Regions from separate parts of the Peribacillus sp. CSMR9 genome, predicted to be linked through region 4. Evidence: riboswitches for the same ligand, from Rfam matches in the RefSeq annotation. Region 4 holds a riboswitch; each other region holds the start of a gene.
What was found. A riboswitch is a leader RNA that binds a small molecule or an ion and turns the genes downstream of it on or off. The one in region 4 is predicted to bind thiamine pyrophosphate.

Region 1: another riboswitch for thiamine pyrophosphate. It lies ahead of thiC (phosphomethylpyrimidine synthase ThiC); the one in region 4 lies ahead of tenA (thiaminase II).
Region 2: another riboswitch for thiamine pyrophosphate. It lies ahead of thiT (energy-coupled thiamine transporter ThiT); the one in region 4 lies ahead of tenA (thiaminase II).
Region 3: another riboswitch for thiamine pyrophosphate. It lies ahead of tenA (thiaminase II); the one in region 4 lies ahead of tenA (thiaminase II).

The regions. Positions count from the first base shown of each region.
Region 1 is NZ_JAOPHO010000016.1:53,331-59,243, reverse strand. Features, by position in the region: gene N9I19_RS10390 (hypothetical protein) at 1-344, shown strand, start outside; gene N9I19_RS10385 (PdaC/SigV domain-containing protein) at 735-1,631, opposite strand; gene N9I19_RS10380 (histidine phosphatase family protein) at 1,734-2,267, shown strand; gene N9I19_RS10375 (HAD family hydrolase) at 2,443-3,231, shown strand; TPP riboswitch at 3,347-3,461, shown strand; gene thiC (phosphomethylpyrimidine synthase ThiC) at 3,597-5,378, shown strand; partial or broken gene N9I19_RS10365 (DUF3231 family protein) at 5,664-5,913, opposite strand, start outside.
Region 2 is NZ_JAOPHO010000005.1:115,996-121,908, reverse strand. Features, by position in the region: gene N9I19_RS05675 (transglycosylase domain-containing protein) at 1-1,972, opposite strand, end outside; gene N9I19_RS05670 (universal stress protein) at 2,269-2,796, shown strand; gene thiT (energy-coupled thiamine transporter ThiT) at 2,881-3,462, opposite strand; TPP riboswitch at 3,569-3,670, opposite strand; gene N9I19_RS05660 (cation diffusion facilitator family transporter) at 3,906-4,793, shown strand; gene N9I19_RS05655 (histidine kinase N-terminal domain-containing protein) at 5,028-5,913, shown strand, end outside.
Region 3 is NZ_JAOPHO010000014.1:61,178-67,090, reverse strand. Features, by position in the region: gene N9I19_RS09650 (energy-coupling factor transporter transmembrane component T family protein) at 1-241, opposite strand, end outside; gene N9I19_RS09645 (ABC transporter ATP-binding protein) at 258-1,718, opposite strand; gene N9I19_RS09640 (ECF transporter S component) at 1,731-2,315, opposite strand; gene tenA (thiaminase II) at 2,329-3,012, opposite strand; TPP riboswitch at 3,149-3,277, opposite strand; gene N9I19_RS09625 (NADH:flavin oxidoreductase) at 3,687-4,727, opposite strand; gene N9I19_RS09620 (SDR family NAD(P)-dependent oxidoreductase) at 4,885-5,670, opposite strand; gene N9I19_RS09615 (NADH:flavin oxidoreductase/NADH oxidase family protein) at 5,906-5,913, opposite strand, start outside.
Region 4 is NZ_JAOPHO010000001.1:448-6,360, reverse strand. Features, by position in the region: gene N9I19_RS00045 (DUF459 domain-containing protein) at 84-785, opposite strand; gene N9I19_RS00040 (GNAT family N-acetyltransferase) at 1,010-1,516, shown strand; gene N9I19_RS00035 (aspartyl-phosphate phosphatase Spo0E family protein) at 1,587-1,781, opposite strand; gene N9I19_RS00030 (Fur-regulated basic protein FbpA) at 2,033-2,221, opposite strand; SAM riboswitch class I at 2,397-2,501, opposite strand; TPP riboswitch at 2,661-2,765, shown strand; gene tenA (thiaminase II) at 2,860-3,549, shown strand; gene thiW (energy coupling factor transporter S component ThiW) at 3,564-4,085, shown strand; gene thiD (bifunctional hydroxymethylpyrimidine kinase/phosphomethylpyrimidine kinase) at 4,054-4,860, shown strand; gene thiM (hydroxyethylthiazole kinase) at 4,857-5,672, shown strand; gene thiE (thiamine phosphate synthase) at 5,653-5,913, shown strand, end outside.

The DNA of each region.
Region 1 (5,913 bases), on a different contig from region 4:
AAGCAGAGATTGCCATCAAGCCTGATGAGTCAAAGGGGTTTTTAGAGGTGCTGGTGGAGGATCTGGAATCGGAGCATATTTTTGCTGATGAAAATGGCAGCATATACGGAAGTTTTGGCATTGATCAAAGCATCCAAATTTATGATGAAGTTCTTGATATCATTCCGTTCGATGAGTTAATCGGAAAAGAAAACTGGAAAGAGGCTGTCGATTCATTTATCGTGGAAGAAAAGCTAAAAGGACAGCTGGAAAAGGTACTAAATAATTATCAATTCAGTGATATGAGTGGTAAATATAAATTTAGAAAAATATGTACGATTACTGAACTCCAATTTTTGAAGTAAAAAAGATGGAGAAGGTAAAAAGCCTTCTCTATTTTCATTATTCTTGGATCATATTAAAGCTGTTTTGGTTAGCATAACAAGCCTTCTTTTCTTCGTATTCGGTCCCATCTATCCATATCAGGTAAACCCTATACACTCCTTATTCTCGTCCTTTAACTAAGAACATCTTCGCATTATGTTTACATCAGATAAAAGTAAGTTCGGCATTGGTTAAAAACATATTCCCATCAAATATCTATTATAAAAAAATCCACTTTTTTGAATGCGATGGTAAGTATGCTTGAAATCGCATCAGACTGTGAAATATGGTTCTATATTTTTCATCATTTGTTAGATATATTGAATGTAAGGCACTAAAAAAGCACAGGAGTTAGCCCCTGTGCGACGAAATTATTTATAAACCTTACTTGGGATTTTTACTGCAGGGCGGCCAAATGCATAAGGAGCTACTTCATATTCTTGGAATACGAGATAGATCCCCCCATTTGTATAATAGAACTGTGAATCCTTATTGACGGGAACATCGCTCTGTTTTTTAACATAAAAACTATCTCTTTTCCTCATGTAGTCAAAAGCATATTTCTGCACCTTCGTATATTTCACTTTGGATGTGAGGATTTCACTGATTTTCATCTGTTTACCGGAAGACACTTTAAAATTATAGGATGTTGTGTACCCCATTCCATGAGCTCCACCGCTATAGGAGTAATCGTCAATAAGAATGCTTAGCTTTTCATCCTGGTTGAATTTCACTTTATACGAAATACTGTAACTATACTGGCAAGTGTATGGGGATTCTTTGCACCATTCCTCATTTTTATCTTTTTCCCTATCCTTTTTTGCTTGTAGATAAAAGGAATAGGCATCCTTGGCATGCTTAGTTAACACCTGATTAATTTTATCCTGAGCTGCTTTACTTTTTAGTCCTGATACTTGCGGATACGACAAGTCACTAATATTTTTATACTTTTTCTTGGTTATCTTCACATTGCTGAATTTTAAATATTTAGTAGATACATAGGCTTCTTTTCCATTGTACCGAATTTCCGACCAGCCGGATTTTGTTTTCGAATAAACGGTTACGGCTTTCCCTTTCTCCAACGATCCTACTTTTTTATAGCTGGTGCCGGGACCACTTCTAACAGATAAAGGGGAATTCTTCGTGTTTACCGTTGCGTTTTCTGTAGTGGCTGCGGAGACAGAGTCGATTTTTATCAGTAAAAAAGAGATACATGTAAAAGTTAATGCGACAGCAAGGAAAATCTTAGTGAAATTCTTGGATAGCATTCAATTACCACCTTTGTATAATTTTTACATTATCTATTATATAAGTTGGTGGATCAAATAGAAAGTTAATTTTATAATTCAAAAGCTAAAGAGGAGAAAAAAATGAAAATTGGTTTGGTACGGCATTTTAAGGTGGCACATGAATTCCCTACTGGGAAATCTGTGACGGCGGATGATATGAAGCAATGGTTTGTGGACTATGATGCAGCGGATATTATTTATGGAACGACTTTACTTGGCGTGGAGGAATGGCAGGAATGTTATTGCAGTGATATGTCGAGAGCTGTCAAGACAGCGGAACATATTTATCCAGGTACGGTTCATCGGATGGAGGAGCTGCGGGAAATACCTTCTCCCCCTCTCAAAGGGAAGGTGAAGCTGCCGTTCATCCTTTGGGCCATCTGGATTCGCTGCTGCTCGCTGTTCAACAAGGAGACAAGGGCGGAAATTAAGATCGCCGAACGAAGGATCAATAAAGTATTGGATGAAGTTTTTGCAAAGGGGGAAAGGGATGTTCTGATCGTGAGTCATGCCGCCCTTATGGTTTATATGAGGAAAGAGCTGATCCGACGGGGGTTCACCGGTCCAAAATTCAAGATTGCCGGTAATGGAAAGCTGTATGTATTCGAAAGATGATAAGTCAAAAATATAGGGTTTCCCGCCATAGAAGGTAAGTCTGGTATATTGAACATTTTGCTTAAGAAAGATGCAGGCCTTTTCCGATTAGTTATTCTTTTTCCGTTGGTTGTGGTTTATTATTGTAATAGTGTAATTTTTACGAATTCAATAATAGGGAAAGAGGTTGGACAATTTGGTGAAGGCAGTTTTTTTTGATTTAGATGATACATTACTATGGGATCAGAAAAGTGTAAAAGAGGCTTTTGTGGCCACATGTGAAGTGGCTAAGGAGAAATATGATTTAAATGTCGACGAGTTTGAAGAAGCGGTTCGGAAGGAAGCGCGTGAGCTTTATTCTTCTTACGATACTTATGGATTTACACAAATGATCGGAATCAACCCATTTGAAGGACTGTGGGGAAATTTTCAGGATGATCATGATGAATTCCGGAAGATGGCCGTGATTGCACCAAATTATCGGAAAGAAGCATGGACGAGAGGCTTGAAGGCATTAGGGATCGATGACCCGGCATTTGGGCTGGAACTGGCAGAACGTTTCCCTGCAGAGAGACGTAAAAAGCCATTTATTTATGAAGAATCATTCCGTGTGTTAGATGAATTAAAAGGGAAGTACAAAATGCTATTGTTGACAAACGGTTCTCCTGAACTCCAAAATACTAAACTTGAAATTACACCTGAACTAGTTCCTTATTTCGATCAAATCGTCATTTCTGGAGCTTTTGGACGAGGTAAACCGGATGCCTCCATTTTTGAGCATGCTTTGGAGATCATGGAGCTTGATAAGGATGAAGTATTGATGGTCGGCGATAATTTAATGACGGATATCCTTGGAGCATCACGGGTAGGTATAAAGTCGGTTTGGGTAAATCGCCATGATAAGGAACGGAATGAAGTGCTTCCAACCTATGAAATCAAGCATTTAGAGGGGCTTTTCCCAATCCTTGAGAGCCTGGAAAATTAATTGGTGATCCTTCTCCAAGTAACGAATTTGGAGAGGATGACCTAAAGTATTAGGACTTTCAAATTATATACAGAATGAAAAGGGTGATATATAGTTACCCTGTAATCAATTAAATTATTCAGACTAGGGGTGTCCAATAACAGTTGGGCTGAGAGAGAAGTGCTTATGCTTCTTAACCCTCAGGACCTGATCTGGTTCATACCAGCGTGGGGAAGTTAGAATCTACTAAACAATGACATTTCATTTGGTCATTTCTGTAGTCATACTAACGTTAGCCGGGTCTTAAATATGAGATCCGGTTTTTTCGTGCGAAATGGATTGGATTTTGTCCTTTTTAAATGAACTTAAAAAGGAGAAATGAAATCATGATGAGTAATTCAGTAAATGACATGAACGTTTCAATTATGTCCAGTTTTGCCGGGAGTAAAAAAGTGTATGTTGAGGGATCTAGACCTGATATTAAAGTACCTATGCGTGAAATTAAACTAAGTCCCACTACAGGTGCATTCGGCGAAGAGGAGAATCCGCCTTTGCGGGTTTATGACACAAGCGGTTCATATACGGATTCAGAATATCCCATTGATATTCATAAAGGCCTTGCCCCGATTAGACGCAATTGGGTCTTGGAACGTGAAGACGTTGAAGAGTATGAAGGACGTGAAATAAAACCCGAAGATAATGGATATAAAAAAGTGGAGTCACAATCCAAAGCTGAAATTTTTCCGGGATTGAAAAGAAAGCCATTGCGCGCAATGAAAGGGAAAAACGTAACCCAGCTTCATTATGCCCGTAAAGGTATCATCACCCCAGAAATGGAGTTCATTTCAATCAGGGAAAATGTTGCCCCTGAGTTTGTAAGAGAAGAGGTAGCTAGCGGAAGGGCGATCATTCCGGCAAATATTAACCATCCTGAAAGTGAGCCAATGATCATCGGACGTAATTTTCATGTGAAAATAAATGCGAATATAGGAAACTCAGCTGTTAGTTCATCGATCGAAGATGAAGTGGAGAAAATGACTTGGGCTACACGTTGGGGAGCCGACAACATAATGGATTTATCCACCGGAAAGAATATTCACACGACCCGGGAATGGATTATCAGGAATTCACCAGTGCCAGTTGGGACGGTTCCGATATATCAAGCATTGGAAAAAGTGAATGGAGTCGCGGAAGATTTAAATTGGGAAGTTTTTCGGGATACATTAATCGAGCAGGCCGAGCAAGGTGTCGATTACTTTACCATACACGCTGGTGTGCTTTTGCGGTACATCCCTTTAACAGCAAAACGAGTTACGGGTATTGTTTCACGAGGGGGGTCCATCATGGCACAATGGTGCTTGGCCCACCACCAAGAAAGCTTCCTCTATACTCACTTTGAAGAGATTTGTGAAATCATGAAGGCATATGATGTTTCATTTTCATTAGGTGACGGCCTCCGTCCTGGATCCATTGCAGATGCAAACGATGAGGCGCAATTTGCTGAATTGGAAACACTGGGGGAACTGACGAAGATTGCTTGGAAGCACGATGTTCAAGTCATGGTGGAAGGACCCGGTCACGTACCGATGCATTTGATTAAAGAAAATATGGATAAGCAGCTGGAAGTCTGTCAAGAAGCTCCATTCTATACCTTAGGACCTTTAACAACGGATATAGCTCCTGGATACGATCATATTACTTCTGCGATTGGTGCTGCAATGATTGGATGGTTTGGAACTGCCATGCTATGTTATGTGACACCGAAAGAGCATTTGGGACTTCCGAATAAAGAGGATGTTCGAGTAGGGGTCATTACTTATAAAATTGCAGCCCACGCAGCTGACCTTGCAAAGGGCCATAAGGATGCACAAAAACGGGATGATGCCCTTTCGAAGGCTAGATTCGAATTTCGTTGGAGAGATCAGTTCAATCTTTCTCTCGACCCTGAAAGGGCGGTTGAATATCACGACGAAACTCTTCCGGCTGAAGGTGCCAAAACAGCCCATTTCTGTTCAATGTGCGGACCTAAATTCTGCAGTATGAGAATCTCCCAGGACATCCGTGATTTGGCAAAAGAAAAGGGCCTGGGTTTTGAGTCGGTAATCGATGAAGGGCTTAAAGAAAAAGCGAATGAATTTAGGAAAACGGACGGAGAAATCTATCAATGATTCGGACGAGAGGGAGAATTCGATGAATCGGGTAATCCAGATAAAAGTTGAAATGAAACAGTTGGAAACTCAATTGGAACAGCTAAAAAGAGAGCTGAACATTTTTCGGGAGAATTGTAATCATGAATTTGTAAAAAATGATTATAGTCAACAATGTACAAAGTGCTACTTAATCGAAAGTCTGCAATGGTAGTGATTCCTTAATCGTCCTTTCGTTATCGGAATTAATCCCTTAATCATGTGGGGCATTCAATCATAAAGTCAACATGATTAAGGGATATTTCATTACAAACTTGTTTTATTAATATGAAGAGGGGGAGGGACCAGCCATCCTTTTTCCTTATTTAATCTTAGGAAATCAGCACCCAATGCTGCTTTTTTTGCATGGAATTGTGCGAACATCACTGCGATATCTTCGCGGATGCATTGACCCATGATCTGGCTGCAAGCAACTAATCCTGCATTAATATCGATTGATACTGAAGCAGAGATTTCAGGATCTTGAAACGTGCCCCAACGGGAATATCCTCTAAAT
Region 2 (5,913 bases), on a different contig from region 4:
TCCAATATTGCTTCCTTTTGTCCTCCTCTTCTTTCTTTACCTGTTGCTCAGCTATAACTGCCTGTTGTTTAGCTATAAGCGGTCCGATATCTTGAGTATTAAAAGATTGAGATGCTTGATTCTGTAATGCTCTCGACATTATTTTTTGAAAGATGATTGCAGTTCCCTGACTGCTGTGTGTCGTTAAATAATGCTTTTCATCCGTTTTATCATATCCAGCCCATACTGCACCGACCAACGAAGGTGAATAACCGATGAACCATTGATCTTTAACCCCTGATATTCCTTCGATGGGAACTTGTGTTGAACCTGTTTTACCTGCTATTTCATAACCCGATACAGCTGCGTTTTTCCCTGTGCCATATTCCACTGTACCAAGCAACATGGAATTCATTTTATCGACGACGCCTTTAGAGGTTACTTTGGTGCTTTCCTTTTTCCAGGCGGCTACCTCTTTTCCATCATTATTTTCTATTTTTACAATGGCATGGGTTTCCATACGTTCCCCGCTGTTGGCGAATGCTGAAAAGGCTCCTGCCATCTGCAGCGGGGACACACCTTTCTTCATCCCTCCTAAAGCAAGCGACAGATTTCGATCATCCTTTTCATAAGGAATCCCAAACCGTTTAAGAGAATCCAGCCCCTTATCGATGCCAATCTCATTCAAAAGCCAAACCGTTGGTACATTCAAGGAATTCATCACCGCTTCATACATGGGTACTTCTCCTTTATATACACCGCTCAGGTTTGTTGGCTCATATTCCCCAAAGCTCATTTTTTCATCCTTCAAAGGGGCAGTGATACCGTATCCCTCTTCAACCGCTGGAGTATAAACGACAAGTGGTTTAATGGATGAACCTGGAGATCTTGTCAGCTGGGTTGCCCGGTTATATCCCATAAATTGATGCTTTCCTCTCCCACCGACAATTGCCCTTATCCCTCCTGTTTTAGGATCAAGGAGGACTGATCCACTTTGAACCATTTCTCCTGTACTCGTTCCAACTGGAAAATTGGCTTCATTCGCATACACGGATTCTGTAGCCTGCTGCATGGATTGGTCCAGTGTCGTGTATATTTTATAGCCCTTTGAAAGCAGGTCCTCAAGCTCTATTCCATATTTGCTCGATGCTTCCGATAAAACATGATCGACATAATAAGGGTACTTCCCTTTTAATGGATCGGTTTCCTTCTCCCCCATGAGAAGTGTCACTGTATCTTTTTTTGCAGCCGCTGCTTCATCTTTCGTCAAATAACCATGTTCCGCCATTTTAGAAAGAACCAAATTACGCCGCTTCACTGCCCCGTCTAAGTTCTTATATGGATCAAGTTTGGATGGCAAGTTAATGACACCTGCCAGCAAGGCTCCCTCGGCAACGGTCAATTCAGAGACCTCTTTGGAAAAATAAATATTTGCGGCCTTTTTAATTCCCCATGCCCCATGGCCAAAATAAACTTGATTCAAATACATATCCAGAATTTCATCTTTTGTATATTTATCTTCAACTTCCTGGGCCAGAAAAAACTCTTCAATCTTCCTCTTCAGTGTTCGATTCGACTCCAGCATCGTAATCTTCACAAGCTGCTGGGTAAGCGTGCTCCCTCCTTCAACAACACTTCCGGCCTTCGCATTTTTAATCAGCGCTCGCAAAATCCCTTGATAATCTATGCCGTGATGTTCATAAAAACGGTGATCCTCAATGGAAACCACCGCTTGTTTCATATGTTCCGGTATTTCATCTATCGAAACACCTTCGGATTTATTTGCCGTGATCGTGCTGGCAAGATTTCCATCCCGATCATAGATTCCTGTTGGTTGCTGAAGAATATTTTGAAGATGGCTTATATCTGCACCCTGTCTGAAATAAAAAAGTGAACCGGCGCCTAAAACCACAATCACCAATATAATAATTAGACCTAATTTCACTAACCCTCTCATTTGTACCCCCATTTTCCAATCTGCGACATGTTTCATTAAAAATATTTTACCCCTTTTATTAAAGAAAACTCGTCGATTGACTAAAAGGCCTAAGCTAAGTCGCCTTTTCTTTAGCACTATACCCGGGTATCGGTTTCCTTGCCGATGATACCCCCTTCACCGAATGAAAAATAAGCCCGCCAATTGAAGGACCAGGATTTCATCCTACCATTTTTAATAATGGCCGTATCTATCCTTTACCCGTATTTTGCGATCTATATACCGATTAATGGCGTGAAACCCTTAAAAAGTGGGTATAACACTTTAAAGACTTATAAAAGGGGAGAGATGGTATGAAAAAAAATTTAAAACATATTGTCGTCGCTTTTGATGGAAATGAAGAAAGTAAACGTGCCGTGGAATATGGAGCAACATTGAAAAAGGCCTTTCCTGAGGCCGAGCTGACCGTAGTTCATGTCCTATTTGATAAGGTTGAGCAGCGTATCATGGGAAACGCCTCGGCGCCGGGGTTTGTACCGGCTGCTGGATTTTATGTGGATCCCGTCCAGACACATCCCGTCGTTGAAGTCGAACAACCAGAAATTCAAATGGTCAATGACACCCCTTCCGCCGTTGAGAGTAGTGTTCAGAACGCAGAAAGTAATACGTTGAGATTGCTAAGTGAATGTCAAGTCAAGGGGAAATTCGAGATATTGGAAGGACATGCACCAGATAGCGTATGTGAATATGCGGCAAGAACTGCTGCCGACCTCATCGTTGTAGGCAATAGCGCTAAAAGCGGTTTGGAAAAATTCTTTCTTGGCAGTACAAGCAGCTCCATTGCGAAAAACGCACCCTGTTCGGTATTCATTGCAAAATGAGGATTGAGCCGTTTCGCCCTGTAAGACTCAATTTGCTTAATCTCCGAAAAAAGCCGAATTCTTTATAGAATCCGGCTTTTTTTGTTAATAGGCTTTTTTCAGTAATACACTTGAAGCAGCCGAATATAACATCATCACCACAAGGGCCGATAATATAAAACTGATCAGCATATAAGTCCCATTATAAATGAATGAATAAATCACTACTGGCTGACCTTTTGGAGCTGCAGAGCCAAAAAACACGATTCCGGATATGAAATGACACAGAAACCTCAGAAAACTGCCCAAAAACATGCCGCCAATCCCATACCACTTCGCTTTGGAACGCTTTTCCTCTTTATAGCTATTTACAAACTTATTCATGAATACACCGGATATCCCGACAACCGTAAAGGCAAGATAATAATCAATGAAGCCTTGAATCGGCGTGCTGATCCATGCTGTACCACTGACGATCTGCAAAAGCCCAAGTAACAATCCGGTTAACATACCACCTTTGATGCCCCACCGATATGCCATCAGAAAAATCGGTACCATGGCTATTGAAATCGAGCCTCCTTGCGGCCAGATTCTTGAAAAAATGAATCCAGAAACCAAATCCAGTAATAAAGCCAGTGAAGCAAAAATGGCAACCTCTGTCATGAATAACGTTTTATTTTTCATCATGTCTCTCCCTTCTCCAAAAATGAAAAGTGTCCATGAGTTCCCTCCCTGCCAGATTTTGCACAAACAAAAAAGCAACACCGGGGCGGTAGTGGATGCCCAGTATTGCTTGTATCCAAAACCACATCCCTACGCTAGTGTTAACTATCAGGTTCATAGGGTCTGAACTCAACCGTTCACTCTCAGCCTTTTGGCTCCCCTTGTGGAAGTATTTAATTTTCGATCCTCGGTTAGAATATACTACTAGTTTCTATAAAAGACAACTTAAAGAAAATGTCATATCATAAAAACTTACCACTCCCATATTTATGGAGGTATCCTTTCTTTTAACCAACTTCAATACACCTGCAATTAACCAGGTTAGATGGCTAAATGCAACAACTTTTCTATAGACTCACTAAGGTTTGTTTTGATATCTTTTAATTTACACTGGGGAGGGATTAGACATGGATAAACATTCGATTTCAGCTGAAAAAGGCGCCTACATAAGCATTGCCGCTTACATATTCTTGTCTGCTCTTAAATTGTCATTCGGTTATTTCGGTGATTCTAAAGGGCTTTGGGCAGATGGTTTAAATAATACGACCGACATCATCGCTTCCATAGCCGTATTGATTGGTTTGAAAATTTCGAAGAGACCTCCTGATGATAATCATTCATATGGTCATTTACGGGCGGAAACCATAGCCTCGCTGGTAGCTGCCTTCATCATGATTACCGTGGGCATCCAGGTTGTTTACAGTGCTATAGAATCCTTCTTCCAGCAAGATTCAACAACCGTTCCAAATATGCTGACCGGTTATGTCGCTCTTTTCTCTGCAATCTTCATGTACGGAATCTCCCGTTATAACTTAGCGTTAAGTAAAAAGATCAACAGCTCTTCCATCTACGCCGTTGCACAGGATAATCGTTCCGATGCCCTTGTCAGTGTTGGTGCTTTTATAGGAATCATCGGTACTAAGATGGGAATCCCTTGGCTGGATGCGATAGCTGCTGCTGTAGTAGGGATCATCATCTGCAAAACGGCCTGGGATATCTTCCGTGATGCATCCATCTCTTTAACCGATGGTTTCGACGAGCAGCTCCTGCAAAAGATCGGACAAACCATTATACTGACAGAAGGTGTTAAGGACATGAGTGAAATTAAAGCCCGTATGCACGGAAGTGAAATCCTGCTCGAAACTACCGTACATGTTAACCCTCTTTTGACCGTCATCCAAGGTCACGATATTACGGTTAAAATCGAAGAGAATCTTTTGAAGGAATATAACATCCAGCATGTGATCGTTCACATTGAACCATATGCATTTAATAAAAAAGGTAACCGTCATTAACTTTGCGGATACCTTTTTTTATTATTAAATCCTGCAATTCCTTTAATAAAACTGTGTCAAAAAAAGGTATTTATCGATTAATTGCCGAATATTTATCCAATTGACACATGTGTAAAAAACATTAATCTGTTATCATAAAAGCAAAATAATTATTTTAATATTTTGTATTTTATTCAAATAAATTAATTTCTGGGTCGAAAGTAAAATTCATTTTCCTACAGTATGGAGGGCAAAATGGTATCTAATCGAGAAATGACCATTCACTTTTTATCTTCTCAAAAAAACAGCATCATTTCCAAATGGAAAGATCAGTTGCTCCATTTATCGGACGGATATATGGGGTATTTTAAAGGAGAAGTGGAAAATATTTTCAATCTGCTAATGGATCAGCTTGGGAAATCGGATACTGACATAGACGATGTACTGAAGGTCGTAGGTGAAAAAATTGCGTGTGATCGAGTTAATAAACAATTGGATATGGAAAATTTCTTTTCCACTGCAACCATTGGCAGATCCACCATCGTTGAGCACGTTTTGAATTCCGAGGCAACGAAAGAAGAAGTATCCGATTTAATTAAGCAAATAAACGTTTACTTCGATAAACTAATTCATTTTGCATTATCCTGTTATACCGAATTGAAAACGATGGAACTTAAAGAACGCTATCAATTCATTAGCCCAAACCATAAAGACCGTTTGACGCTCCTTGGCCAAATGACCTCAAGCTTCGTCCATGAATTCCGAAATCCACTGACTTCCATAATGGGATTCATACAATTGTTACAGGCAGAGCAACCGCAGATAAAATATCTTGATATCATTTCAAAGGAATTGGATCAGCTCAATTACCGGATCACTCAATTTCTTAATATTTCCAAAAAAGAAACTTCAGAAGCACAAACTGATCTATTTTCGATTGCTCAGCTAGTGAATGAGGTAATCGAATTTTTATATCCCAGCATTTTGGAAGTAAATGCTTCGATAACATGTAATATTGCCGATGATGCCGTCATTTCCGGTTCTAAAGAAGAGTTTCGCCAAGTTTTACTTAATATCATTTTAAATGCTCTTGATGTGGTCGCCGGAATGCCATCCCCGTCCATTTATATATCAGGCTCTG
Region 3 (5,913 bases), on a different contig from region 4:
ATAAAATCATTGCTAGAGAAGTGGATATAAAAATGAAACAAAAAGGGATTGACAAAAGTAAGATGCGTTTCATCGAATGCCCCGTAAAACACAAAAATAAGAATAAAACACCAATGGTCACATTCATCATATAATTCAGATCATGAATGAATAATGCCACAATGCATAAAACAAGCAATGCGCATAGTTTAAGGCTTGGGTTAACCTTATGGAGCCATGTTTCTGCACTTGAAACATTCATCTACATGACACTCCTTTTAAAATGATAAAACTTTGGTCTCCATAAATCCGGATTGCGTGTTGACCTTTTCATCACTTATTACATTTCCGTCTTTAACCGTCCAGATCCTGGTTGCAAAGTTTCTTGAAATATGATCGTCATGAGTTACCATGATCACTGTTGTTCCACGCCTTCGATATTCCTCAAACCATTCCAGTAATGCAAAGGTATTTTTCGAATCTTGGCCAAAGGTAGGCTCATCCAAGAGAATGATTTTTTTGTCTATGACGATAGAGGCAGCTACACTTAAACGACGCTTTTGACCCATTGATAATTGAAATGGATGTTTATCCCGATGGGCCTCTAGGCGGAACACTTCAAGCAATGATTGAACTCTCTCCCTTATTTCTTGTTGTGGCCTTTTTCCAATTCGCAATGAATAAGCAATCTCTTCATATACAGAATTTGCAACGAACTGAAACTCAGGATTTTGAAAGACAAACGTCATATGATCGGTTAGATTTTTCATCCTTTTAATAGGGGCTCCCATTAATTCATACGTACCATTCGTTTTTATGAACTGCATCAGTGCATGCAAAAGAGTACTCTTTCCCGCGCCATTTTCTCCCCTGATTACAATCCATTCCCCTGAATGGACCATCAATCCTTCAACCTTGATTTTTTCCTCTTTATTCCGAAAACCGCTAAAGCCTTGCACATGCATTAGGGGTGAACCGTCTGCAAATTGTTGTTCCCGAATGGGGGCATTCTCTTGTATATATTCATCCCAAACACCAGGGAACCAAATTCCATGTTCTTTCATTTCCTTTTTATATAGTGAAAGGATGGTATCTCTTGGACCATCAGCTATAATTTCACCTTCACCGTTAAAAAGCACGATTCGTTCGATGAATTCTAAAACATGGTCAATTTTATGCTCGACGATAATTACCGTTTTGTCTCGACCGACTTCCTTCAACAAATCCCAGATTTCTTTAGTTCCTTCCGGATCAAGCATGGCGGTTGGTTCATCTAAAAATATCACTTCCGGTTCAAGGGCCAATACTGAAGCGATTGCCAGACGCTGTTTCATCCCGCCTGATAATGTTTCTATACTTGTATGGCCTAGGTTCAATCCTACTTTACGAATATGATTTTGGATTTTCTCATTCATTTCTTCTTTAGGGACGGAAAGGTTCTCAAGGACGAAGGCAATTTCCTCATCGGCAAATGGCATGCAAAACTGACTATCAGGGTCTTGAAAAACATATCCCCATGAAGAAGCGCATTTCAATTTCTCCGCTTTCATCGGGACTTCGATGGAATTCGGAATCAATCCGCTTAACACTTGCAAAAGAGTCGACTTACCACATCCTGATGGTCCCAACAATAGAACTTTTTCACCTTTATCAATCGAGACTGATAGGTCCTTGAAAATCAAAGACCCATCACCTGGAAATTTCATTCTTAACTTCTCAACAGAAACGATTGGTTTCATGGCCATCAACCTCTACTTTTGGTCCAGTTCTGCATAATCTTTACTTGAAACTGGACGAACTAGATTAGTTACTCCTGTTGCTTCCAGGACTTTAACTAGATAATAAGCAGTTACACCTGCAAAGAATATGGAACCCACAAACCTCGCTATCATGAATAACGATAAATTCCAAAGAGTGAGAGCACCTATTTCCCCGTAGGCAAAATCCATTAATACTGATGCAAGGCAGGAAGCTATCGCAGCTAAAACGGCCACCGGCATATTGAATTTTTTATATTTGAACGCCATGAATACCAGTTCAGCGAACAAACCTTGGACCACCCCATATAAGAGTACGGACAGCCCCCATGGTGAACCTAGAAAGAATTCACCTGAAGCTGCAGCTATCTCTGCCAGAAGTGCCACACCCGGTTTCCGTAAAATCAAAAAGGCGACGGGGCCAGCTATAAACCACATTCCATAAATAAGTTGATCTAGATGTAATCCTAATGGTTTAACGGAATAATAAATCGAACCCCAAAGGATATAAACGATTCCAAATGCTACGGCAATCACGATCGTGACTAATATATCCGTTAATTTCAATCCTTTTTTCATGTTTCAATCTCCTTTATACTTCTAGTGTTTCCTTATGCATAGGCCATGTCTCTAAACGATAAGCCATTTCCCAAAATGAGTACTCATATTGGCTGCTAAGGATAAAATGCTCCTTCATTCTTTCCTTATCTTCATCTGTTACCTTTTCAGCAATCTTATCAAGCCTCGCAATTTGTTCTTCTACCAAAGAGCGGAACCACTCTCCACCGTAAGCCGCTATCCATTCTTGATAAATCGGCTCTTCCGGTTTACACTCTTGCAGCTTTTCACCTATTTCATAATACAGCCAATAACATGGCAAGATAGCCGCAATAACGTCACCTAAATGTCCAGAATATGCCGCACGATACATATGGGAAGTGTAAGCATAGGCAGTCGGGGCAGGTTTGAAATTTTCCCGTTCTTCTTTGGTGATGCCTAATCTCTCAGAAAAATTTTCATGAAGCTTCAACTCCGCTTCATATGTTCCCTGTGCGTGGCCGGCAAGCCTGCTTGTTGTATGTAAATCTGTAGCCTTGACTGCTCCTAAAGCTTGAACTCTAGCAAAATGAGATAAATAATAGGCATCCTGCTTGACATAAAAACGAAAACACTCTATTGGCAATGTGCCATCTCCTATTCCTGCAACAAACGGGTGATTAAAGCTAGCTTCCCAAATATGATCAACTTCCTGGCGGATTTCCTCTGAAAACTTCATGTCCATTACCTCCAAATTCTATTTTTTTATGAATGATACGGATAAAAGCCTTTTATAACCCCTTTTTTTTGCAAATAAAAAACCACTTTCTTTAACGTAAAGAAAGTGGTTGTACTTGAAATAATACAGAAACGTATTGTCCCAGACCCCACTTCCCTACGCTGGTATAAACCAGATCAGGTTCTAAGGGTCTTAAAGTCATACTTTAATCTCAGCTTCTCAGGTAAAATCAGTTTTTACCTATAAAGCACCCCTAGTGGTACAAATTGTATATATATTTCATTTGCCTTTATATTAACACGATAAATCCAATTGTCAAACGTATTAGAAAAGTTTTCAATCAAAGATGTTCATTATTAATCTTTTGGATTACTAGTCTTTCAATCTTCTAATACGTTAAGGATGAAGAAAAGAGGATGCCCCAGCCCCCCCATTCTCTATGGAATAATAAGATACTCTTATCCTCTTTTTTTTAAAGACAGACATAACAAAGTATTATGCATCAAAGTATTGGATAGATTGGATCTCTTAATTTGAATTCATAGTTTTCGTCTACAATCCCTACAACTTTATCGCTGTCATAAATCTCCATATGCTTAGCTGTGCGGCAATCGTATAGCACTTTTATCCATAAACTCCAGAATGTATCTTGTGTTAACTAATCAAACGGAGGCTTAATGAAGTGTTCTCACTGACTCAGATGTAAAGGGAACCAATTCTGCTGTTCGGCCGTCACGAATCTTGTTTACCCAAGCAGGATCAACCATTAATGCCCGACCCACGGCTACCAGATCAAATTCTTCACGCTCAAGCCTTTCGATTAACCCGTCGATCTTGGTATTTTTGGCACTCTTTCCTTCCGTAAAGTGACTCGTAAAATCGTTATCCAGACCGACTGATCCAACCGTAATCGTCGGTTTACCCGTCAGCTTTTTTGTCCATCCGGCGAGATTCAGATTGGAGCCTTCGAACTCAGGCTCCCAGAAACGGCGGGTCGAGCAGTGGAAAATATCGACGCCCGCATCGGAAAGTGGCGTCAGGAACCGTTCCAGCAGCGCCGGCGTTGCTGCCAGTTTCGCTGTAAAATCCGTCTGCTTCCATTGCGAGAACCGCAGCACAATCGGGAATTCCGGTCCGACGGCACGGCGGCAAGCTTCGATGACCTCAACCGCGAAGCGGGTGCGGGCAACCATGTCGCCGCCATAGCTGTCGGTACGCGGGTTCGTTTTCTCCCAGAAGAATTGGTCGATCAAATATCCATGCGCACCGTGAAGCTCAATGCCGTCGAACCCAAGCCGCTTGGCTTCGAATGCTGCCTGCGCAAAGGCTTGAACGATTGCGGCGATATCCAATTCCGAATAATCGCCAACATGCCCTTGCGCACCCATATGCCAAATCTGCGGAATAATCCGTCCGCCTACTTCGTGTACAGCAGCCACGACGTTTGCCCAACCGTTTAATGCAGCTTCGCCATAGAAATGCGGTACATTGGCTTGATTGGACGAATCCGAATGATTAATCACCGTACCTTCTGTCACGATAAGTCCAACGCCATTTTCAGCCCTGCGGCGATAATAGGCGGCCACATCCGGACCAGGCACTCCTTCAGGAGAAAATTGTCTCGTCATCGGTGCCATCACTATACGATTTGCCAGCGTCGTATTTCCGAATGCGAATGGTTTAAACAAGTTTTGAATAGATTGAGAATAATTCATAATTGACCTCCAAATAATTGAAATAGTGTTGTAGAATATATCCGCAACAGATTAGTAATTGCGTTCTTTGCTGAGAGCATCGTTCGGATAAGTTGGGAGCCCTTGCCTGGGTTGTCAGGCCGTAATCAACAGCCAATCCTGGCCGCCCTCCATAAGGTCAATCCCCCGTTCTGTCCTGCATGGATCTGACCATACGTGTCACCATCTTGCGCGGCATTAATCGCGGAATGAACGCCACGAACCGGTTGCGAGCCCCTGGCATCACGAGCGTCTTCCCGCGCAAGAAGCCTCGGTACCCTTCCTCAGCCACCTGCCCGGCCTCCATGATGGCCCCACTCTGGAACAGCTTCGAGGCGCCCATACCCGAACGATCGACGAATCCGGTTGACGTCAGCCCCGGACATAGTGCCGTCACAGTAACACCCGTGCCGCTCACCTCGTTCTCGAGAGCCTCGGTGAACGACAGCACGTACGCCTTCGTCGCGTAGTAAACCGACATCATAGGTCCCGGGAAAAAACCCACCAACGAAGCAACATTCATAATGCCCCCTTGGCCCCGTTTGACCATATCTGGCAAGAACAACTTCGTCATAACAGTCAGAGCCTTGATATTGACATCAATCATATTCGTCTCTTGCTCCAACTTCGTTTCCAAGAATGTCCCGTACAAACCGAAGCCGGCATTATTGACAAGATAGTCGACGACAACCCCCTTCTCCTTAAGCTCCGCGACAATCTCCTCCGGTACGCCGGGTGATGCGACATCCTTGGCGATGACTGTCGTTTGGATGCCATATTTATTCCGATATTCCTTCGCTAGTTCCAAAAGTTTACCCTCGCTCCGCGCCACCAGCACTATATCATGTCCATCTTTGGCGAAACGATCCGCCAACTCTTGGCCAATCCCACCCGACACTCCAGTGATAAGTACAGTTTTTCTCATTTTGCAATCCACCTCTGTTTTTAGTGTAAAACTTTAAACCGTTTTGCAGCGTTTTCTAACCCCTGATTGTGACTATGGATGGTGTTTAGCCATACAGCAGAATCCTCTGGTCGGACCGTACTCAAGAAAAGTTGCCAGCCTCGCCCAACATTAAAGAACGAACATTCTAGTAAAGTGAAAAATAATAACGCAAACAGTTTTCTCAAAAGATTTCATTGACATGAAGTAGATACTCTTATGCTC
Region 4 (5,913 bases):
CTCAAAAAAACCCGGATAAGGGACACTTTTTTATGTATGTCCGTTATCCAGGGTATAATTCAGCCTTCTGTGCATTTTTGCTTTCATTTGAAATGATAACTTTCCAAAATCCGATTCGTAATGAGCTGATATCCCTTTTCATTGGGATGAATCTTATCACTGAAATACTCGGTTTTCTTTTTATTCTCAAAAAGATCATTTGTAGGAATGAATACCATCCTTTTATCCTTTTTCGCTATTCCCATTATTGATTGGTTATAATCTTGGATGTGCTTTTCAAGTTTTTGATTGTCTTTAATCGGATTATACAGTCCCACTACAAGTATATCCGCTTTATCGTTTGCCTTTATCAGTGTCGAAGTAATCTTATCAAGATGGTTGATATACTCCCGTTTACCCTCATCGATTTTTCGATCACTTATTTTCTTCAAGTCACCGCCGTTACTATTGATCAAGTCATTGGTTCCAATATAAACGATGAAAGTATCGGCTTTATCAAGTTTCGATTTAATGCGGTAATCATCAAGCTGATTCATGACCCCATCCGTTTCCTGACCTTTTATACCGTAATTCCAAAAACTCACTTTTTGTTCCGATTCCGGATTATTCAATTCATCCTCCAGACCTTCTACATATCCCTCCCCGTCCTTATCCCCTTTTCCATAGGTTAACGAATCTCCAAAAGCCATTACCCTTTGCACATCTTTCGACTCCGAGGCCTGAAATTTATATGCAGCAAAACAAATAACTAGTACAATAATTAACAAACCTGCTACTTTTTTCATTGGTTTCTCCTTTTGTCTATTTACTATGAAGTATTTCATCATTTTAAATACCCAAAAATCTGTAGTTTTAACCATACAAAAATGAATTGTCAGATAAATAGTAAAGAGTGTATGATAATATAAAACTTTCAATGGATTGGGCTTCATTCACCGGCCTTTATGTAAGCGGGATGATACCCTTTATTCTGGAGATTGAATATAAATGATAGATAGGAGTTTAAATGATGGCAGAGCACATAGAGTTTAGGGAGGCAGCACTTTCGGATTTACCCAGAATCGTTGAAATATATAATTCGACAATTGCTTCAAGAATGGTCACGGCAGATACGGAACCTGTATCCGTACAATCGAGGGTTAAATGGTTTGAGGAACATCATTCAGAAAGTCGACCGCTATATATCATTACTATAGAAGGGCAAACTGCCGGATGGATGAGCTTTCAATCTTTCTATGGCCGGCCAGCTTATGATTCTACGGCCGAAATCAGCATTTATATCGATGATTATTTCCGGGGAAAAGGAATCGGACAAATTTCGATTCAAAAGGCAATTGAAGTGAGCCCTAAATTAGGGGTGAAGACTTTATTAGGTTTCATTTTTGCCCACAATATACCTAGCCTGAAGCTTTTTTCAAAATTCGGGTTTGAAAAATGGGCAAATTTGCCTCGAGTTGCAGAGCTCGATGGCATTGAAAGAGATTTGATTATACTTGGGAAACGTGTCGATCATTAAAATATTCATTTAAAAGCTATTGCCTTGAGCAGTAGCCTTTTTCAGATTAAACGAGGCCGAAATGGAGAATTTAGAAATACCTATATACTTTCTTAAGGGAAAAATATTCAGAATCTCTTTTATTTGTTAAAGCATTCAACAGCGTATCCAATTCTTGGCTTGCTTGAACAGTTAGAAGACTTGTTAAACCATAAATTGCCGCCAATTTGATCATTTCTTGTCTCTTCTCTTCTACTTTTTCTACAGTTACCTTCTGGCAAAGCATCAAGCCACCTCCCATTTATTCAATTTTTTTACACCTTCATCATAATGAAACTTATAGTTAAAATCAACTATTTATTTGAAATTAAATGTGTAATTTTACTGTTTAAATGTGACAAAAAGCCTATTTCATTTTCTAAATATGTATATATTGTGTCATCCCCTATATAAACATAAATAAAAAAAGCATCCACAAGTATTGACTGCGAATGCTTACATCATATCTCTTATCCCAAGATTATAGCCTATCGGATACTATGTCATCCATTCCGAAGGAGACTCGTTATTAGGTCTATTTATTACAATCTTATATTCATTTTCAAGTACTTTTAACGGGGCATCATAAAGGTGCCTTTCATCAGAGGTTTTGTATACTCCATTGGCCAATAACTCTTCAATAAGCATTGCCTTCCTCTGTTCAATCCTCTTAAATAATTCTGCCATGTAAATGGCTCCTTTCCTAGTCATCATAGAGCCGCTTCTAGTTGAGCTAAACTGTATTAACCGGTTTGATTTCACCAAATTATATATACCTTTTCTAGTATTCCACTAAACGTTATTCCGCAAAAATAAAAGCCTCTTCTAATTCAAGAAGAGGCTTACAGTGTCCGTACGGCTCTTCTTATCTTCCAAGCAAATGCTTGTTGGATTTAGCACAGTTCCCAAAATGGGTCTGCTGCCGAGGTTTCTTTGGGCCAAGTCCCTCCACCTCTCTGGATAAGAATTCAATATATAAATGATGTAGAAATGATTTTATCCCAATAAACATCAAAAGTCAATTACCTGGTTCTTCCTTTTCCACTTGCCATAAATGGGTTTCCCCTTTCAAATGTGGGTTGCATTTTCTTGTCTTTCTGATATGATGTCAGTAATTACATACAATTCACACCACTAGGGGAGTCTTTTTTTAGACTGAGATGGAATTAGTTCCGGACCCTTTGAACCTGAACCGGCTCATACCGGCGGAGGGAAGTGGATGATATCGTCCATTTGCAGACTTTATCCATCTACCCCGTTCCGTATTCAGGAGCGGGTTTTTTTATGGATGTAAATAGGGGATCTATTCTAAAGGAGGATGAACAATGGAGAATACTAAATTAGAAACCTTCAGTGAAAGACTTCATGGACGGGCAAAAGAAATTTGGAAAAGGAACCATTCACATCCCTTTGTCCAGGCAATTGGAAACGGCACGCTACCTGAAAAGAAATTTTCTTATTATTTGAAGCAGGACTATATCTATCTCATGGAATATTCCAAGCTTTTTGCTCTAGGTGTCATCAAAGCCCATAATATCGAAATCATGGCAAGGTTCTCCAGTATTTTAAACGAAACCCTTCAAGTGGAAATGGATATCCATCGGCAATATGCTTCGGAATTCGGAATCAGTACCAAGGAATTGGAAGATACAGAACCTACGCCTACCACTTTAGCCTATACGGGTTACATGCTAAATGCAGCTCAGCATGGGACTTTGGCAGACCTCATCGCTTGTCTCCTACCATGTGCTTGGGATTATTATGAAATCGGTTTGATATTAAAAAAACAAAATGGTGAAGCATTGGAAAACAACCGCTACGCAGATTGGATAAGGTCCTATTCATCTCCTGAATTCGGTGAGGCACACAAGTGGCTGATTGCTTTATTGGAAGAATTAACAAGAGGCATGCCTGAAAAGGAACTTCTGAGATTAGAAAAGCACTTTTTGGTGACTTCCCGATATGAATATTTATTCTGGGATATGGTTCAAAATGAACAGGATTGGCCACTGTAGGTATTGACATGATGATGAATCCAATCAAGAAAATGACGTTGACTGCCATGATCACGGGTATAACGACTCTGACCAGTTCATTTATTTTCATCCCTGTCGGATTTGCTAAAATCTTCCCTATACAGCATCTGGCAAATGTCCTGACAGCCGTTTTATTGGGACCTGCCTATTCGGTAACACAAGCTTTATTAGTTTCCATCATTAGAAACATGTCTGGTACCGGTTCAATTTTCGCCTTTCCTGGCAGCATGATAGGTGCACTATTGACTGCCGTCCTTTATCGAAAAACACAAAGCTTGAAATTCGCCTGTCTAGGGGAAGTGATTGGGACCGGCATTCTCGGATCCCTATCCTGTTATCCACTTGCACTCCTCCTATTGGGGGAAAAAGCTGCTCTTTTTGGTTTTTTACCAGCTTTTATGCTTAGTTCATTCGCAGGTGCGCTTTTAGCTTTCATATTACTTAAAATACTTCTAAAAAATAATTATATGAAGGGGATTTTTTATGAAAACAGCATTAACCATCGCAGGCTCTGATTCAGGGGGCGGTGCTGGAATACAAGCAGATTTAAAAACCTTTTCTGCACATGGTGTCTTTGGAATGTCTGCCATTACAGCCGTTACTGCACAAAACACAATGGAAGTGCGTTCAGTTCAGGCCATCGAAACAGCTATCATCTCGGATCAAATTGCTGCCATCTTTGAGGATATTCATGTCGATGCAGTAAAAATAGGAATGCTTGGATCAAAAGAAATAGTGAAAACAGTCGCTGCGTCCATTAAAACCTACTTACCTTCCATCGTTATCCTTGACCCAGTCATGATTTCAAAAAGCGGCCACCATTTGCTAGACGAAAAAGCTGTCACTGCCTTAAAAATGGAATTGCTTCCGCTTGCAACACTTGCAACCCCGAATGTACCAGAAGCGGAAGTCCTTACTGGCTTGTCGATTCGAACGAAACAAGATTTTTACAGGGCATGCATATCCATACATGAACTAGGTTCTAAAGCCGTTTTACTTAAAGGGGGCCATGCAGCAGGAAATCCAAACGATCTTTTTTATGATGGAACTGACTTCCAATGGATCAAGGGAGAACGCATTCATACACAAAACACACATGGTACAGGCTGTACCCTATCATCCGCCATTACATCCAACCTGGCAAATGGACTGCCATTGAAAGAGTCGATTGAACTGGCCAAGACCTATATTTCCGAAGCGATACGTAATAGCTTTTCAATCGGTAGGGGGCATGGACCTGTCCATCATTTTCATTCATTTTCAAAAAAAGAACGGAGTGACTTAATATGAATGTAGCTGCAGCCGATTTATTCGTGAAAGTACGAGAAAGAAAACCTCTCGTTCACCAAATCACCAACTTTGTTACGGTCAACGACTGTGCCAATGTCACCCTTGCCATCGGTGGCTCACCTGTAATGACATCGAGCCCCAGTGAAGTGGCGGATATGGTCAAATTAGCGAATGCATTGGTCCTGAATTTCGGTACGATTGATGATAAAGCCTTAGAAGCAATGGAGATTGCCGGCAGGACGGCAAATGCCCTGAATATCCCAGTCATTTTGGACCCGGTGGGAGTGGGTGCCACCTCCTATCGGACAGAGAAAGTCACAGAGCTTCTAAGTAAGGTTACTTTCCAAATCATTCGCGGAAATGCGAGTGAGATCCTTCGATTGATGGGGGGGGATATCGTTACACGCGGAGTGGATTCAGGGGAACTAGCGATTAGCAATGCAGAGCTGGCTGCACAAGCAGCAAATAAATTGAATAGTATCATCGTGGTCAGCGGGGCTAAGGATGCGGTCAGCGACGGAAAACATACGTCAATTATCGACAACGGGAATCTCCTTTTAACTAATGTTACTGGTACCGGATGCATGGCCACTGCTCTTATCGGCACCTTTTCCGGAGTCACGGACGATTTCTATTCTGCGGCAATTGCCGGTATCTCGACCATGAGCATTTCAGGGGACCTGGCAGCTGCAAAACTTCAAGAAGATGAAGGGACAGGAACGTTTCGAGTGCGATTAATGGATGCAATATCAAGAATGGATAAGGAAATATGGATGCATGAGGTGAAAATAAATGAAGAAGTCCCAAATTGATTTAAGTCTATATTTAGTTACGGAAGAGTCGATAGCAATAGAAGAATTGACCAAAATCATTGCAGAATCGGTTTCAGGAGGAGTTTCGATCGTACAACTTAGAGAGAAAAACAATTCCTCCCTCTCCTTTTATAAAAAGGCTTCTGCATTAAAACAGTTATTGAGCGAGCTGTCCATTCCCCTTATCATTAATGACCGGGTAGATATAGCACTCGCTGTTGAAGCGGACGGAATTCATATT